Regions from separate parts of the Arthrobacter sp. NPDC080086 genome, predicted to be linked through region 1. Evidence: riboswitches for the same ligand, from Rfam matches in the RefSeq annotation. Region 1 holds a riboswitch; each other region holds the start of a gene.
What was found. Region 1 has a riboswitch for thiamine pyrophosphate ahead of thiC (phosphomethylpyrimidine synthase ThiC). Riboswitches for the same ligand answer to the same signal wherever they lie in the genome.

Region 1 (4,204 bases):
GAGACGAAAAGCGCCTGGCCGTGCCAGCCTGCGGTCTTTTCGAAGCCCAGGGTCCCGACGTAGAAGTCGTGGGCGGACTGCACGTCGCCGACCTGGAGGTGGACGTGCCCGACGCCGGCGCCGGTTTCGTGCTGGCCGGCGAGCGACGCCTCGGTGAGGTGCTGCTCCAGGTAACGCTGCGGCGGCAGCGCCAAGCTGTCCATGACAACATTCGCGCCATCCCAGGACCATTCCTCGCGCGGACGGTCCCAGTACAGCTCGATGCCGTTGCCCTCGGGGTCGTTGAAGTAGAAGGCCTCGCTGACCAGGTGGTCCGCGCTGCCGGTGAAGAACCGGGGATCGTACTGGGCTGCGGTGGCGACGGTGGCGGCCAGCGCCGCCTGGTCCTCGAACAGGAGGGCGGTGTGGAAGAGCCCGGCCTCGCCCCGGGAGGGGAGGTTCAGTCCCGGGGCCGGCGCGAGGTGCACCAGCGGCGTCTGGCCGCGTCCGAGGTAGAGGCCGCCGCCCTGCTCGGCCACCACCTCCAGGCCGAGGGCGCGCTGGTAATAGTCGGTCATCATCGCCAGGTCGCCGACCTTGAGCATCACGGTGCCCATCGAGAGGTCGGCCGGCAAGAGGTCCTGGGTGGCGGCGTTGGTGGTCATTGCATCACTCCGGTGCTGTGGGGTTCAGCCGTCATTCGGCGGCTCTCACCAGATAAAATTACTTGAAGCTTCAATTTATTCCGCGGATGCCGCGCCGATGACGTCCCCGCGGAGGACGACGGCGCGCAGATTCCGCAACGTGGAGAGATCCCGCCGCGGGTCAGCGGCGCAGACCAGGACGTCGGCGGGCGCACCCTCGGCGATTCCGGCGGCGCACAGCCAGGCCCGGGAGGACCAGGCGCCGGCGTCGAGGGCGGTGGCCGCGCCCAGTCCGGCGGCATGCAGTGCCTCCAACTCGTCGACGATCCGCCCGTGGGCAATCACGCTCCCGGCGTCGGTTCCCGCGTAGATGGCCACCCCGGCCTCGTGGGCCTCGAGGACCCGCTCGGCCCGGCGTTCCCAGAGCGTGCGCATGTGGGCGGCGTAGCGCGGGAACTTGGGTTCGGCCTGCGCGGCGATGTCCGGGAAGGTGGCGATGTTGACCAGGGTGGGGACGATCGGCACGCCTTGGTCGACGAAACGCGGAAGATGGCGGGGCAGCAGCCCGGTCGCGTGCTCGATGCAGTCGATGCCCGCGTCGAGCATGTCATCGAGGGTGTCCTCGGCGAAGCAGTGCGCGGTGACCCGGGCGCCCTCGTCGTGGGCGGCGCTGACGGCGTCCCTGACGGTGCGGGCGGGGAAGCTTGCGGCAAGGTCCCCGGCGTCGCGGTCGATCCAGTCCCCCACGAGCTTGACCCAGCCGTCCCCCGCCCGCGCCTGCTTCCGGACCTCCTCGACCAGGTCACCGGGGTCCACCTCAACGGCGAGGCCGCGCAGGTAGCGGCGGCTTCGGGCGATGTGGCGGCCCGCACGGATGATCCGGGGCAGGTCCCGCCGCTGCTGGATCCAGCGGGTGTCGTGCACCGCTCCGGCGTCGCGGACCAGCAGGGTCCCGGCGTCACGGTCCGTGCGCGCCTGCGTTTCGGCGACGGCGGCGTCCACGTCACCGCCGGGCCCGAGCCCGATGTGGCAGTGAGCGTCGACCAGTCCCGGGATTACCCACCCGTCGATGACTTGGTCCGGCGCCGCCTCCGGACGGTCGAAGGTCAGCACCCCGTCCACGGACCACAGGCCGCGCCGCTCCCGGTTCACGGCGGTGAGGACGGGCCCGGTGAATTCGATGATGCCGCTCATGGGTCCCAGCCTAATCGCGGCCGGCGGAAACCTTGGAGCCGTGTCCGGGGCCCTGTGGTAGCTTCGTCTACGACCACACGGGAGCCCTTGCAGGGGCTGAGATCGGGCTGAGGCAGCCTGCGACCGTTGAACCTGTCCGGGTAATGCCGGCGAAGGAAGTGAGTAACCCTTGCGCACCACAAATTCCCAGCACAGCCCTGCCCTTGCGTCGCACACGTTGGCCTACATCGAAGGCGACGGCCTGCGGGTCCCGGTGACCGAGATCGCCCTGGAGCCGTCCCCCGGCGGCACCCCAAATCCCCCGTTCCTGGCCTACCGCACGGCGGGGCCGGTCAGCGACCCGGTGGCGGGCCTGCCGCCGCTCCGTGCCGACTGGATTGCCGGACGCGGGGACACCGAGCCCTACTCCGGCCGGGAGCGCAGCCTTCTCGACGACGGCAAGTCCGCGGTCCGCCGCGGAGCCGCCTCGGCGGAGTGGCGCGGCGCTCCTCCGGCACCGCGCCGGGCCCTCCCCGGCCGGACCGTCACCCAGATGCATTACGCGCGGCAGGGCGAGGTGACGCCCGAGATGCGCTTCGTCGCGCTGCGCGAGAACTGCGACGTCGAACTGGTCCGCAGCGAACTCGCCGCCGGCCGGGCCATCATCCCGGCGAATATCAACCACCCCGAGTCCGAACCGATGATCATCGGGAAGGCCTTCCTCGTGAAGATCAACGCCAACATCGGCAACTCGGCCGTCACCAGCTCCATCGCCGAGGAGGTGGACAAGCTCCAGTGGGCCACCCAGTGGGGTGCAGACACGGTGATGGACCTCTCCACCGGGGACGACATCCACACGACGCGCGAATGGATCCTCCGCAACTCCCCCGTGCCCATCGGCACCGTCCCGATCTATCAGGCCCTGGAGAAAGTCAACGGCGAAGCGAACGCGCTGACCTGGGAAATCTTCCGGGATACCGTGATCGAGCAGTGCGAACAGGGCGTGGACTACATGACCATTCACGCCGGCGTGCTGCTCCGGTACGTGCCGCTGACAGCCAACCGGGTCACCGGGATCGTGTCCCGCGGCGGCTCCATCATGGCCGGCTGGTGCCTGGCGCACCACCGGGAGAACTTCCTGTACACCCACTTCGACGAGCTCTGCGAAATCTTCGCGAAGTACGACGTCGCGTTCTCCCTCGGCGACGGGCTGCGGCCGGGGTCGACGGCGGATGCCAACGACGCCGCGCAGTTCGCCGAACTGGACACCCTCGCCGAGCTCACGCAGCGGGCCTGGGAATTCGACGTGCAGGTGATGGTGGAGGGCCCGGGCCATGTCCCGTTCCACCTGGTCCGGGCAAACGTAGAACGCCAGCAGGAGCTGTGCAAGGGGGCGCCGTTCTACACCCTGGGTCCGCTCGTGACCGACGTCGCCCCCGGCTACGACCACATCACCTCCGCCATCGGCGCAACCGAGATCGCCCGGTACGGGACGGCCATGCTCTGCTACGTCACCCCCAAGGAGCACCTGGGCCTGCCGAACCGGGACGACGTGAAGACCGGCGTGATCACTTACAAGATCGCCGCCCACGCCGCGGACCTTGCGAAGGGCCACCCCGGCGCGCAGGAGCGGGACGACGCCCTGTCCAAGGCCCGCTTCGAGTTCCGCTGGCGGGACCAGTTCGCCCTGTCCCTGGACCCGGTCACCGCCGAGGCCTTCCACGACGAGACGTTGCCCGCCGAGCCGGCCAAGATGGCGCACTTCTGTTCCATGTGCGGGCCGAAGTTCTGCTCGATGCGGATCAGCCAGGACATCCGGAGCGAGTTTGGTTCCGCCGAGGCGCAGGCGGCCCGGGCCGACGCGGGCATGCGGGAGAAGAGCGAGGAGTTCCTCGCCTCCGGCGGCAAGGTCTACCTGCCGGATCCGGGGGTGGGGGCCGCCCGGGACTAGCAGGCTGGGACTAGGAGGCCCGGAGTAAGGAGGGGCGGGTTAGGAGGCGCGGGCGTGCCGGCTGCGGACGACGTCGGCGATAAAGGAGCGGATCGCCCGGTCCCCCTCCGGTGAGTCCTGCGGCCGGTGCCCGCCCGGGGCGGTGCGGTGCCGGGCGCCGGTCTCCACGAGGTAGCCGGCGATCTCCTCATACAGCGGTTCCCAGCCGCCGGTGAGGACCAGGGTGGGAACGCCAGGGACGATGTGCAGCGGCGCCTCCCATGCCGGGGCCTGCAGCCGGAGCCGCCGCGCCTCCCGGGCGTTATCCGCCGCGACTTCCCCGGCGGCGCCGTGCAGCGGGGCGTGCGCGGCGAACACCCGGCGGACGAATTCACGGTGGAAGTCCTCGTCGCCCAGGCTGTGCCGGACATCGAAGAGCGGTTCCATCAGGGCCCGGTGCGCGGCGGTGGCCGGCAGT
Region 2 (4,204 bases), on a different contig from region 1:
CGCTCGGAATAGAACTCCTTGGCCGCGTCGACGTCGGCCACCGGAACCTGGATCACTTCTAGGCGCATCTTCATGCGCCTAGGCTACCCCGCTCCCCCGGCGGGTAGCCGCGGTCCCTGGCCGCGGTCCCTAGAGGAACTCGGCGCGGCCTTCCATGCCGGAGGACGCCAGCGCGTGCTCGCGGCGCGGGATGCGGCCGGCCAGCCGGGCCAGGCGGCCCGCGGCGACGGCGTGTTTGAACGCCTCTCCCATCAGCACCGGGTTCTGTGCCCTGGTCACCGCGGTGGCCAGCAGCACGGCATCGCAGCCCAGCTCCATGGCCAGCGCCGCATCCGAGGCCGTGCCGATGCCGGCGTCGAGGACCACGGGTACCGAGGCCCGGGAGACGATCAGTTCGATGTTGTGCGGGTTCAGGATGCCCAGGCCGGTGCCGATCGGCGCGCCCAGCGGCATGACGGCCGTGGCACCGAGGTGCTCCAGGCGCAGCGCCAGGACCGGATCGTCGTTCGTGTAGGCGAAGACCTTGAACCCGCGCGCCACCAGCTGTTCGGTGGCGTCGGCCAGTTCCAGGGCGTCCGGAAGCAGCGTCTGTTCGTCGGCGATCACTTCGAGCTTCACCCAGTCCGTCTCCAGCGCCTCGCGGGCCAGTTCGGCGGTGAGCACCGCGTCGCGGGCGGTGAAGCATCCTGCGGTGTTGGGCAGCACCCGGATGTTGCGGTCGGCCAGCAGTTGGAACAGCGATCCGCTCTCGGCCGGGGAGTAGCGGCGCATCGCCACGGTGGTCAGTTCCGTGCCGGACGCTTCCAGTGCGGCGCCGAGGCCGTCGAGGCTGGGTGCGCCGCCGGTGCCCATGATGAGCCGGGAGCCCAGCTCCACGCCGTCGAAGGTCACCGGGTCGCGGTGCGCCGTGGCCTTCACGGCGGGCTCCTGCGCGGTGTCTGCTTCCTTCATGCCGTTCATCCTCCCTGTACCGCGGTGACGAGTTCGACGTCGTCGCCCTCGATGAGTTCTGTTGCGTGCCACCGGCTGCGGGGCACGACCTCGGCGTTGCGCGCGACGGCGACGCCGAGTTTGCGTCCGTCCGTGGCCTGGCCGTTGTCCGCCAGGGGCCGGCCGGTGACGCCGCTGACGAGGGCGCCGACCGTGGCGTTGTCCGGGAGCGCGTGCGGCTTCCCGTTGAGGGTGATGTTCATGCGGTTGTCCTGTGGGTCGCGGGGTGGAGAGCATTGGTAGGGCTGTGCGCCTGGCTGGTCGACTGGCTGTGCTCAGCGTCCGTGTGCGGGCGGTCGAAGCGGTCCGGGAGGAACCCGTCCCACCGCGGGTCCGGGGTGCCGTCCAGCAGCTCCCGGCAGATGGCCGCGGCGGCCGGGGTCAGCAGCACCCCGTGCCGGAAGAAGCCGGTGGCGATCACCAGGCCCGGGACGTGGCCGCCGCCGGCGGCACGGACCCGTCCCAGCAGCGGGGCGTTGTCCGGGGTGCCGGGGCGGGCCCTGGCCGTGGCCTCGTCGAGTTCCAGCTCGGCGACGGCCGGGACCAGCTGCTGGGCGTCGCGCAGCAGCTGGTAGACCCCGCCGGCGGAGACGGCCCGGTCCCGGGCCTGGTCCTCGCGCTGGGTGGCGCCCACCACCACGGTGCCGTCCCCGCGCGGAACAATGTAGACCGGGACGCCCCGGACCAGTCCGCGCACGGTGGAGCTCAGCAATGGACGCAGCCGTTCGGGCACCCGGAGCCGGAGGATGTCGCCGTGGACCGGCCGCAGCGGCAGGGTGAGCCCGGCCGGGAGGTCCTGCAGGGCGGCGGCGCCCAGGCCGTTGGCCACGATGGTCTCGACCGACCGGATCTCCCCTCCCCCGCTGAGCCGCACGCCGGCGACCCGGCCGTCCGCCTGGATTAGGCCCTCGGCCCGTTGCGGGACGGCCCGGAACCCGGTGTCGGCGGCCAGCAGCGCCGTGATCCGGGTGATCAGGCGGCGCGGGTCCACCTGATGGTCGGCGGGGATCTCGAAGGCGCAGGAGATCGCCGGGCTGAGCAACGGTTCGCGGCGGCGGGCCTCCCGCACGGTGAGGGGTCCGACGGACAGGCCGGAGGCCAGTTGGAGGGCGCGCAGGTCCGCGAGCGCCTGGCGGTCCGCGGCGTCGGCGCCCACGGCGAGGGTCGGCGTCGTGAGATAGCCGGTGCCGGCGCCTTCGTCGCCCCCGTCGGCGAGGCTGCCGGCGAAGGCGGGCCAGAGCCGGGAGGACTCCAGCATCAGGGGCAGGAGGCCCTCCTCCTGGTAGTGGAGTTCGCTGACGGGGGCTAGCATGCCGGCGGCGGCCCAGCTGGCGCCGTCCCCGGGGGCGTCGTCGACCAGCGCCACGGTGCGTCCGGAGCGCCGGAGTTCCCAGGCGATGCCGTAGCCGATCACGCCCCCGCCAATCACGGCGACGTCGACGGCGCCGTGGCGGCCGTCAGGCGGGGCCCCGGGGCCGTGCGGCCGGGCCTTAGGGCTGGGGGTGGTGTTCATGGGTTCCTTCCCTACGCCGGTACTAGCCGGATCAGGTCAAGCGGTCGGCTCTGACGCCCTCTCAGCCCTGCGCCGTCACCGGCCTGCGGGGCTCCCGCGGTATGCGCCCAGTTTAGAGGAACTACGCTTGGGGCATGAGCCAGGATGTCCACAGCACCGCCCGTTTGTACCTCTGCACCGATGCCCGCAAGGACCGCGGAGACTTTGAAGCCTTTGTCGATGCCGCGTTTACCGGGGGCGTGGACATCATCCAGCTCCGGGACAAGACCATCGAAGCCGCGGAGGAACTGGAGTTGCTGGAGGTCCTGCACACGGTCGCGGCGCGCCACGGCCGGCTCTGGGCCGTCAACGACCGCGCGGACCTGGCCTCGCTGGCCGGCGCGCCGGTGTTCCATATCGGGCAGAAGGACATTCCGTTCGGAGCGGCCCGGGACTTCCTCGGCAAGGACACCGTGATCGGCCTGTCCACTCACACCCCGGAGCAGGTCGACGCCGCCATCGCCGCCGCGCCGGGCCGGAGCGGGCTGGACTACTTCTGCGTGGGCCCGGTCTGGGCGACACCCACCAAGCCCGGCCGGGCCGCCGTCGGCCTGGACCTGGTCCGCTACGCCGCCGACGCGATCGAGCACGCCGAGGCCGCGGGCGACGGCGGCAAGGTGGCCGGCGTCGTGCCGTGGTTCGCGATCGGCGGCATCGACCTGACAAATGTGGAGCAGGTCCTCGACGCCGGGGCCCGGCGGATCGTGGTGGTCCGGGCGATCACCGAGGCGGAGGACCCCGCCGCTGCGGCGCAGGCCCTGCTCGCCGCCCTCGACGCCCGGGCTTAGTCGCGGCCGTGCCTAAGCGCGGCCGGTCGCCTCGGCCTCACCGGCCGCAGGCCCTCTACCCCGCCAGGCCCAGCAGGGTCATCCGGCGTGAGTGCGCCGTGGCCAGCGAAGTCAGCAGCGCCCGGACCGGATCCGTGCCCGCAGGGACGCCGTTGCCCGTTGCCCCGTTGCCCGCTGCTTCCGAACCCTGGACGGCCAGGAAGGCGTGGTCGGCCGCGACCCGCTGCGCCTGGGTCAGCGCCTCGCCGAGAAGCCGCCGTGCCCACAGCGCCAGCCGGGAGGCCAGCCGGGGATCGTCGGCCAGGGCCTGCTTGAGCCGTTCACGCAGCACCCCGGTGGCCTCTTCGGAGGCCTGGACCTGCTCCACGAGTTCCGCGGTGGCGGGATCCAGCCGCGGAATCAGGGAACGGTAGAAGTCGGCGGAGACGGTGTCGATGACGTAAGCCTTCATCAGCGACTCGAACCAGTCGGCCGGCCGCGTCCGCTCATGGAAGTGGTCAACCGAGCGCTGGAACGGCACCATGGCGCCCTCCACGTCCTCACCCACGGCTTGCAGCCGGGCGCACACCAGTTCGTAGTGCTCGAACTCCCGCACCGCCAGCCGGCCCAGCACTGCCCGGTCCCGGAGGGTGGGCGCGTAGCGGGCGTCGGAGGAGAGCCGTTCAAAGGCGGAGAGTTCGCTGTAGGCCATCACGCCGAGCAGGTCCGTGAGAAAGCGGTGATCGCGGGCGGAATCCGGCGTCGGAGTGCTCATCGTTCAAGACTAGCGGCGGATTTCGGGCTACCCTGACTTTCGTGTCTCACCATCGCCTGACGCCGAGCGTCCGCCAGCAGCAAAACCAGCTCGCCGGGGCGCTGAAGGCCCTGCGAACAG
Region 3 (4,204 bases), on a different contig from region 1:
TGGGCGGACGGTTCAACGTGCTGCGCGCCGTCCCCTTTGGCCTGGTGTTCCTCGGCAAGGTGGTCGCGGCGAGCTTCCAGCTGCTCTACCTCGCCGTGGTGCGCGGGCCCCGGGTGGTCAGCGCCATCGTCGCGGTCCCGCTCCGCAGCCACTCGGATCTCCTGGTCACCGCCACCGGCCACGTCATCTCGCTGATTCCGGGCTCCCTGGTCGTGGAGGTGGACAGGGGTACGTCCACGCTCTATATCCACGGCATCAACGTCCGCGACGCCGAGGACGCCGCCAGGCTCCGCAAGGACGTCCGGGACACTGAGGCCGGCCTGATCCGGATCATGGGCTCCCCGGAGGAAGTTTCCGCCCTCAAACAGGAGGCAGCCGCATGATGCCGATCGTCCTGGCCGTGACCGCCGTGATTCTGTCCCTCGCGGCGGGCGGCGCCATCATCCGGATCGCCCGAGGGCCTTCGCTGCTGGACCGCGTGCTCGCCACCGACGTGCTGCTGGCCATCCTGGGCGCCGCGCTGTGCATCGACATGGCCGTCAACCGGCACCTGAACAACCTGATGCTGCTGGTGGCGATCTCGATCATCGGCTTCGTCGGGTCCGTGACCGTGGCCCGCTTCGTAGCCGACCGCAGGAGGCACCCCCATGAATCCTGAGACCTTCTCCGGGGATACGGTGATCGACGCCGTGTCCGCCGTGTTCATGGTGGTGGGTGCACTGATGTCCCTCGGCGCCGCGATCGGCCTGCTCCGCTTCCCGGACCTGATGAGCCGGATGCACGCCGCCACCAAGCCGCAGGTCCTGGGCCTGTTCCTGCTGCTGTGCGCCGTGGGCCTGCAGATGCGCACCTGGTGGGTGTGGCCGGTGCTGGTGGTCGCGTGGATCTTCCAGCTGCTGACCGTCCCGGTCTCCGCGCACATGGTGGGCCGCGCCGGCTACCGCACCAAGCACCTCCACCCGGAGTTGCTGAGCGCGGATGAGCTCGAAGCGGTGGTGCAGCAGGCCGCCGGGGAACGCGGCTTCAACGAGGACGGGGAGCCCCGCCGGGACTGATGCCCGGGGGACTCCCCGTCGGAGTCCGGTGGTGCGGTGCGCCTAGACGATGTCCTGGGTCTTGGCGAAGCGAGTGATGGCCCGCTGCGTGCCGCGGTTGGCGAGGACCTGGATGACGGCGCTCACCGAGGCCGAGATCAGCGCGAAGGTCAGGGCCTGGCGCAGCGTGGTGGGGACGTCGTCGTCGTGGCCCTTCGGCGGCTTGTTGCCGGTGGTCTTCTCCCAGACGGTGTCCACGAGCTTGGTGCCGACGAGACCGGCGACCAGGCTGATGCCGGTGCCGAGCAGTTTGATGACAATGTTCATTTCGTGCTCCTTGCGGGTGGAAACAGGACTGCCCCTAGCCTACTGGCACACCGGTCCGGGGCGGACGCCCCTGTCCGCCGCGCGCCGCCCGGCCTACCGTCGGGCATGGACAGAGACCGGGGCGCACCCTGGGCGCCGTTCCAGCTGGCGGCCGGCTGCTGCTCGATCGCGTTCGTGGTGCTGCTGGTGCTGGCCCTTGTGCTGGACTTCATCGCGCCGCCGCCGGTCGACGGGGCCGTGCCGACGCTTGAGTTCATCGCCCGCAACAAGCCCGTCTACGTCGCCGAGCAGCTGCTTTGGACGGTCCCGAACATCCTGGCGGTGCCCGTCTTCGCTGCGCTGTTCCTGGCGTGCGCTCCGGCGGCAGAGGGACTGGCACGGGGCCTGGCGCTGGGCGGCGCCCTGGTGGGCGGGCTGTCCTGGGCGCTGATCCTCGCCATCCCGGTTACCAGCCGCGGCTCTCTGGTGCTGGTCTACCTCAGCGACCGGTACGCCGGGGCGGCCGACGACGCCGCGCGGCAGCGGATCAGCGCCGCCGCCGAGGCGGTGATCGCCGAGAACAACACACCCGCCGTCGCCGGGGTGCTTTCCGCGGCGGGCATTCTCCTCATGTCCGTGGCCATGGTGCGGGCAGGGCTCTCCCGGGCGGTGGGCTGGCTGGGCATCGGCGCCGGTGCCCTGGGGCTGCTCGCGGAGGCGCTGCGGTACCTCGTCCCGGCGCTCTACGGCGGCTACGGCCTCCTGATGTGGGCGTGGTTCGTGGCGGCCGGGATCGTGCTGATCCGGCTCGGCAGGGAGGGGAGGCGGGCCCCGGCGGCGCGGGTGTAAACTGGGCCAGCCCACACGGGCGACATTCATAACGACAGGGGAGCGCCGCCGTCGGACCCTTCCGGAGGAATCCGGGAACCGTAGGTGGGCGCTGAGAGTGCGGACAGCCGCAGACCCTCGAACCTGATCCGGTTAGTACCGGCGCAAGGGAGTCGAGTTCTCAGGGTGTCCGGAACACGCGGCAGCGGCCGCCGTGGCCGGAATACCCTCCCCTCCTGTACCTCAGGAGGACGACATGACCGATATTTCCACCCCCCGCACCACAGCGGCCGGCAAAAAGAGCTGGCGCGTGGTCGACATTGTCCTGGCGGCGCTGATCGCGATTGCCGGCGGCGTCATCTTCTGGGCCTGGGACCAGGGCTCCAACGTGGTGTCCGTCCCGCTCACCGCCGTCTACCCGCCCCTGACCGGCCTCTACGCCGGCGGCTGGATGATCCCCGCGGTCCTCGGCATGCTGGTGGTCCGCAAGCCCGGCGCCGCGCTGTTCTGCGAGGCCGTCGCCGCCACCGGCGAGCTGATCATGGGCTCCCAGTACGGCACCACCGTGCTGATCTCGGGCATCCTGCAGGGCCTCGGCGCGGAGCTGGTCTTCGCCGCCTTCCGCTACAGCAAGTTCAACCTCCCGGTCTCCCTGCTCGCCGGCGCCGGCGCGGGCCTCTTCTGCGGCCTGAACGACTGCTTCCTGCCCTGGGGCTGGAACATCGCCTTCGAGGCCGGGGACAAGGCCGCCTACATCGTCTTCTGCGCCATCTCCGGTGCCGTGATCGCCGGCGGCCTGGCTTGGATCGCCACCCGCGGCCTGGCCCGGACCGGGGTGCTGGCCTCCTTCGCCTCCCGCAAGGCGGCCACCGAACCCGTCTTCTCCTGACACCCGCGCGCATGAACGCCGACGACGTCCGCCCCGCCGCGGTCACCGCCCGCGGCTGGGGCTGGCGGCACGCCGGACGGTCCCGGCCCGCCATCAGCGGACTGGACCTGGACATCAGCCCGGGCGAACGCGTCCTGCTGCTGGGACCTTCCGGCGCCGGTAAGTCGACCCTGCTGCACGCCCTGGCCGGGGTGCTCGGCGAGGGCGGCGGCGCGGACGCGGACGCCGACGACGCCGACGAGACCGGCAGCCTGCTCATCGACGGGGCCCCACCCCGGGACCGCCGCGGACGCGCCGGGCTGGTGCAGCAGGACCCGGAGACCCAGGTGGTGCTTTCCCGGGTGGGTGACGACGTCGCGTTCGGGGCGGAGAACCTCGCCGTCCCGCCCGCGGAGATCTGGGCCCGGGTAGGGGAGGCGCTCGACGACGTCGGGCTCGGATCCCTGCCCCTGGGCCACCCGACGTCTGCCCTCTCCGGCGGGCAGAAGCAGCGGCTGGCCCTGGCCGGCATCCTCGCGATGCGGCCCGGGCTCCTGCTGCTGGACGAACCCACCGCGAACCTCGACCCCGCCGGTGTGCTGGAGGTCCGCGACGCCGTGGGCCGCTGCCTGGACCGGACCGGCGCCACCCTGGTGGTGGTGGAACACCGGGTTTCCGTGTGGAAGGACCTGGTGGACCGGATCGTGGTGCTGCAGCCCGGCAGCGCGGGCGAATCCGCCGTACTGCTGGACGGGCCGCCGGACCGGGTGCTGGCCGAGGCGCGGGAGATGCTGATCGCCGCCGGGGTCTGGGTCCCGGGCCACGTGCCGGCCACCCGCGCCCGGAGCGCCGGCGACACCGGGCAGGGTCCGGAACCCGGCTTCGAAGCGGGCCGGCTGTTGCTGGCCGCAGAGTCCCTGGCCGTGTCCCGCGACCGTCCCCGCCGGGGCGGCCTGCGGACCCGCTTCCGCGCCGTGCCGCCCGTGCCGGTGCAGGAGGGTATCGCCGCGCAGGTCCGTGCGGGGCGCGCGCTCACCATCACCGGGCCCAACGGCGCCGGGAAATCGACCTTCGCCCTGACCCTCGCCGGGCTGCTGGCCCCGGTGGCCGGGACCGTGTCCGCTACCACCGACCTCAGCGCCGGCGCGGGCATCGACCCCTATGCCTG
Region 4 (4,204 bases), on a different contig from region 1:
GGGCGCCCGGCTCACCAGCCAGATCTCGCTGCCCGGCCGGTACCTCGTGTACGTGCCCGGCGGTTCCATGACGGGCATCTCCCGCAAGCTGCCCGACGTCGAACGCAACCGGCTCAAGCGCATCCTCAAGGACCGCCTGCCGGAAGACGCCGGCGTGATCGTCCGCACCGCGGCCGAGGGAGCCTCGGAAGAGGAGCTGACGCATGACATCAACCGGCTCCGCGCCCAGTGGGAGGGCATCGAAAGCCAGGCCACGTCCACCAAGATCCTCGCCCCGGAGCTCCTCTACGGCGAACCGGACCTGACCATCAAGGTGGTCCGCGACGTGTTCAACGAGGACTTCTCCAAGCTGATCGTCTCCGGTGAGGAGGCCTGGGACACCATCGAGGCCTACGTCACCTACGTGGCGCCGGACCTGGTGGGCAGGCTCGAGAAGTGGACCAAGGACACGGACATCTTCTCCGCCTGGCGCATCGACGAGCAGATCCACAAGGCTCTGGAACGCAAGGTCTTCCTGCCGTCCGGCGGCTCCCTCGTGATTGACCGCACCGAGGCCATGACCGTGGTGGACGTCAACACCGGCAAGTTCACCGGCAGCGGCGGCAACCTCGAGGAAACCGTCACCAAGAACAACCTCGAAGCGGCCGAGGAAGTCGTCCGCCAGCTGCGCCTGCGAGACATCGGCGGCATTATCGTCATCGACTTCATCGACATGGTGCTCGAATCCAACCGCGACCTCGTTCTGCGCCGCATGGTGGAGTGCCTGGGCCGGGACCGGACCAAGCACCAGGTGGCCGAGGTTACCTCGCTCGGCCTCGTGCAGATGACCCGCAAGCGGATGGGCACCGGCCTGCTGGAAGTCTTCGGTGAGCAGTGCGAGGCCTGCGCCGGCCGGGGCGTCGTCACGCACGACGAACCGGTCGAGCACCGCCGCGCCAACACCGTCGCCGCGGAACACCATGTTCCGCGCACCGAGCAGCAGCCCGCCGCCCGCAACGAGCGCAAGCGCCGCCGCGGCAAGGGCGGCCAGGGCACCGAGGGCCAGCAGCAGCAGGTGCCGGCGGCCGGGCACCACGAGCCCACCGAGGCCGAGCGGCACGCCAAGGCCGAGGCCACCCGTGCAGCGCTGGCGAATATCGCGGCGGCCGCCCACGCGGCCCACCTGCACGACGGCGACGCCAGCGCAGCGCCCGACGCCGAGACACGGCAAGCGGCCCTGGACGCCGCCGTCGAGCTGGCCTCCACCGAGGAAGCAGCCGGCCGTCCCGCCGCCGTGCTGACCTTCGGGGGCGAGCAGGTGGCACTGCCCTTCGTCGAGCACGCCGAACAGGCGCCGCAGCCGGCCCTGACCCTGGACCTGCTGACTGAGGCGTTCGCCAACCTGGGCGACTCGGACTCGCGGAACCGCCAGTCCGGGACCACGGCGACCGCGGCCCGCGAGGCCGCCCCGTCCGTGGAAGCGCCGGCTGTGGAGGAACGGTCCGTGGATGCCCCTGCCCCGGAGGCTGAGGCACCCGCCGAGGCTCCGGCCGGCGGTCGGTCCGCTGACCAGTCCCGAGCCACCCGGGGCCGGGGACGTGCCCGCACGGCCCGGATCCAGCCGCCGAACGCCCGCAACCGTGCGGCCGAGCCGGAAACCCGTCGGGAAGCTGCCCCGCAGCAGGCTCCGAAGCAGGACACCCGGCAGCAGGAGGCTCCGAAGCAGGACACCCGCCGGCAGGAGGCTCCCAAGACGGCCGCGCAGACGGCGGCCCCCGTCGCCACCCGCACTCCGGCGGCAGCGGAACCGGCCACCGGCCAGCGCCGTCCGCGGCGGCACCGTAGTGCCAGCCGTGCCCAGGGGGCAGCCAACGAGACCGCCGTCGAGCAGCGCCGGCAGGCCTCCGCCCCGTCCGGCCAGGGCTCCGTCCACGAGGCCAAGGCACCGGAAACGGTCAAGCCGGTCGTCAAGGACAACGGAGGCCCGATCATCCTCGGCGTCGGCGTACCGGCCTCGGAGCTCTAAACCGCTCCGCCGCCGCACCACCCGGTACCGCTCAGTACCACTCGCGGGTATCTCCCGGACTCGACGTTTCGAAGCGTCGACTCCGGGCGGTACCCGCGAGCCGGTTAAGGGGAGTCCGGCCGGAGGTGGGACCGGGCAGAACGGGCCGCCGGGCAGCGAAACCGGGGAGGGGCGCTACGCTGGAACGCGACACGGGGTGCCGCGCATCGGGCCGGCTGAGATCCACACCCGTTGAACCTGTCCGGTTAGCACCGGCGAAGGGATGTCTCTTGTCTTCGACCCAACCCGCGGTAGCACCCGCGGCTCTCTCAACCACTCCCGCGGCCGGCGCCAGTTTCCTGCAGACGGTGTTCCCGGCATCCAGGGCCGACGCCGCCGGACCCGAGGCGTCGGCCGGCACGGCCCACGCGGCCACCGGGCGGGCCCCGGTCCCCAGGGTCCTGGCCATCGCCGGTTCCGACCCCTCCGGCGGCGCCGGAATCCAGGCGGACCTGAAGAGCATCGCGGCCATGGGCGGCTACGGCATGGCCGCCATCACCGCCCTGACCGCGCAGAACACCCGCGGCGTCCGGTCCGTGCACGTGCCCCCCGCCGCCTTCCTGACCGAGCAGCTGGACGCCATCGCCGAGGACATCACCATCGACGCCGTCAAGATCGGCATGCTCGGCGACGCCGGCGTCATCGACGCGGTGCGGGCGTGGCTGGAACGTACCCGGCCCGCCGTCGTCGTCCTGGACCCCGTCATGGTTGCCACCAGCGGTGACCGGCTGCTGCAGGAATCGGCCGTCGCGGCCCTGCACACCCTGCTGCCGCTCGCCGACCTGGTCACCCCGAACCTGGCCGAACTCGCCCTCCTGCTGGATGAACCGGTCGCCGCCGGCTGGGCGGAGGCGCTGGAGCAGGGCAAGCGCCTCTCCGCGCTGGCCGGAACCACGGTCCTGGTCAAGGGCGGCCATCTCGAGGAGGACGCCGACGGCGGGTGCCCGGACGCGCTGGTCAACAGCGCGGGACTGCCCGGCAGCGAGACCGTGGTGGTGCCGGGGGAGCGGGTCGACACCCGCAACAGCCACGGCACCGGGTGCTCGCTGTCCTCGGCCCTTGCCACGGCCTACGCCGCCGGCGGGGACTGGGAAGCGGCGCTGCGCCGCGTCAAGCCCTGGCTGCTGGGGGCGCTGCGCGAGGCCGTCCGGCTCGACGTCGGCACCGGCAACGGACCCGTCCACCACTTCCACCACCTCGCCCAGCCGGCGGAATCGGGGCCCGGGGCCGGCACGGAACACTTCACGGAACGCCTTAGGGAACCCGGCGACTTTGCCACCGGCCTCGAGCCCATCGCCGCGGAGGGCCTGTCGGAGATCTACGCCCTGGACTTCATCCGGGGCCTGGCCGACGGGACCCTGCCGGAGCACGAGTTCGCCTACTACCTCGGCCAGGACGCGCTCTACCTCAACGGCTACTCCCGGGTGCTCTCCCGCGCCGCCGCGCTTGCCCCGACGGAGGCCGAGCAGCTGTTTTGGTCACGCTCGGCCGCCCAGTGCCTGGAGGTTGAGTCGGAACTGCACCGCAGCTGGCTCGCCGGGCGCGCCGGCACCCCGCGGCAGGGTCCGGTTACCAAGTCCTACGTGGACCACCTGCATGCCGCGTCCCTGGCCGGCAGTTACGGGGTCCTCGTGGCCGCGGCGCTGCCGTGCTTCTGGCTCTATGCCGAGGTGGGCGCCGCGCTGCACGCACAGTTCCTCGCCGCGGGCGCGGACGAAGGCCACCCCTACGCCGCCTGGCTGCGGACCTACGCGGACGCGGCCTTCGCCGAGTCAACCCGGCAGGCGATCCGCTACACGGATGCCGCCGCCCGCCGCGGTTCCGCCGCCGAACGGGGCGCCATGACCGAGGCGTTCGTCCACTCGGTGCGCTTCGAGGTGGACTTCTTCGACGCGCCGAGGCTGCACGCCTGACCCGGAACGGGAGCCGCGGCCGGTAAGGTGGTGGGGCGCGGTTCCCGAAAGCGGCTGCGGCGCCCGGTCCGGTTCCTTGGAAAACGGCACTGTGGCACCGGTCACGCCCGACTCTCCGGGGCCTGCCTCGTTTGCGGCCGAAGGCGAAATTAGCGTAGTCTTGATCTTCGGTGCTTACGCCAACACTTGGGTTATGACCCTGAGGACCTGTCCACCCCACGCGGGACGGATGATCCACGGGATAGCT

Region 2: it holds a riboswitch for thiamine pyrophosphate, as region 1 does, so the genes downstream of both, thiO (glycine oxidase ThiO) here and thiC (phosphomethylpyrimidine synthase ThiC) in region 1, are expected to answer to the same signal.
Region 3: it holds a riboswitch for thiamine pyrophosphate, as region 1 does, so the genes downstream of both, AB0305_RS11805 (ECF transporter S component) here and thiC (phosphomethylpyrimidine synthase ThiC) in region 1, are expected to answer to the same signal.
Region 4: it holds a riboswitch for thiamine pyrophosphate, as region 1 does, so the genes downstream of both, AB0305_RS14130 (bifunctional hydroxymethylpyrimidine kinase/phosphomethylpyrimidine kinase) here and thiC (phosphomethylpyrimidine synthase ThiC) in region 1, are expected to answer to the same signal.

The regions. Positions count from the first base shown of each region.
Region 1 is NZ_JBFBKP010000011.1:20,859-25,062, forward strand. Features, by position in the region: gene AB0305_RS06400 (VOC family protein) at 1-644, opposite strand, end outside; gene AB0305_RS06405 (amidohydrolase family protein) at 720-1,817, opposite strand; TPP riboswitch at 1,885-1,992, shown strand; gene thiC (phosphomethylpyrimidine synthase ThiC) at 1,987-3,747, shown strand; gene AB0305_RS06415 (alpha/beta fold hydrolase) at 3,787-4,204, opposite strand, start outside.
Region 2 is NZ_JBFBKP010000034.1:7,085-11,288, reverse strand. Features, by position in the region: gene AB0305_RS12905 (VOC family protein) at 1-74, opposite strand, end outside; gene AB0305_RS12900 (thiazole synthase) at 130-951, opposite strand; gene thiS (sulfur carrier protein ThiS) at 957-1,193, opposite strand; gene thiO (glycine oxidase ThiO) at 1,190-2,503, opposite strand; TPP riboswitch at 2,494-2,611, opposite strand; gene thiE (thiamine phosphate synthase) at 2,638-3,330, shown strand; gene AB0305_RS12880 (ferritin-like fold-containing protein) at 3,386-4,084, opposite strand; gene AB0305_RS12875 (RNB domain-containing ribonuclease) at 4,126-4,204, shown strand, end outside.
Region 3 is NZ_JBFBKP010000029.1:31,866-36,069, reverse strand. Features, by position in the region: gene AB0305_RS11830 (Na+/H+ antiporter subunit E) at 1-383, shown strand, start outside; gene AB0305_RS11825 (monovalent cation/H+ antiporter complex subunit F) at 380-658, shown strand; gene mnhG (monovalent cation/H(+) antiporter subunit G) at 648-1,055, shown strand; gene AB0305_RS11815 (DUF4235 domain-containing protein) at 1,098-1,361, opposite strand; gene AB0305_RS11810 (hypothetical protein) at 1,467-2,189, shown strand; TPP riboswitch at 2,216-2,357, shown strand; gene AB0305_RS11805 (ECF transporter S component) at 2,425-3,057, shown strand; gene AB0305_RS11800 (ABC transporter ATP-binding protein) at 3,069-4,204, shown strand, end outside.
Region 4 is NZ_JBFBKP010000040.1:19,221-23,424, reverse strand. Features, by position in the region: gene AB0305_RS14135 (Rne/Rng family ribonuclease) at 1-2,005, shown strand, start outside; TPP riboswitch at 2,188-2,285, shown strand; gene AB0305_RS14130 (bifunctional hydroxymethylpyrimidine kinase/phosphomethylpyrimidine kinase) at 2,446-3,957, shown strand.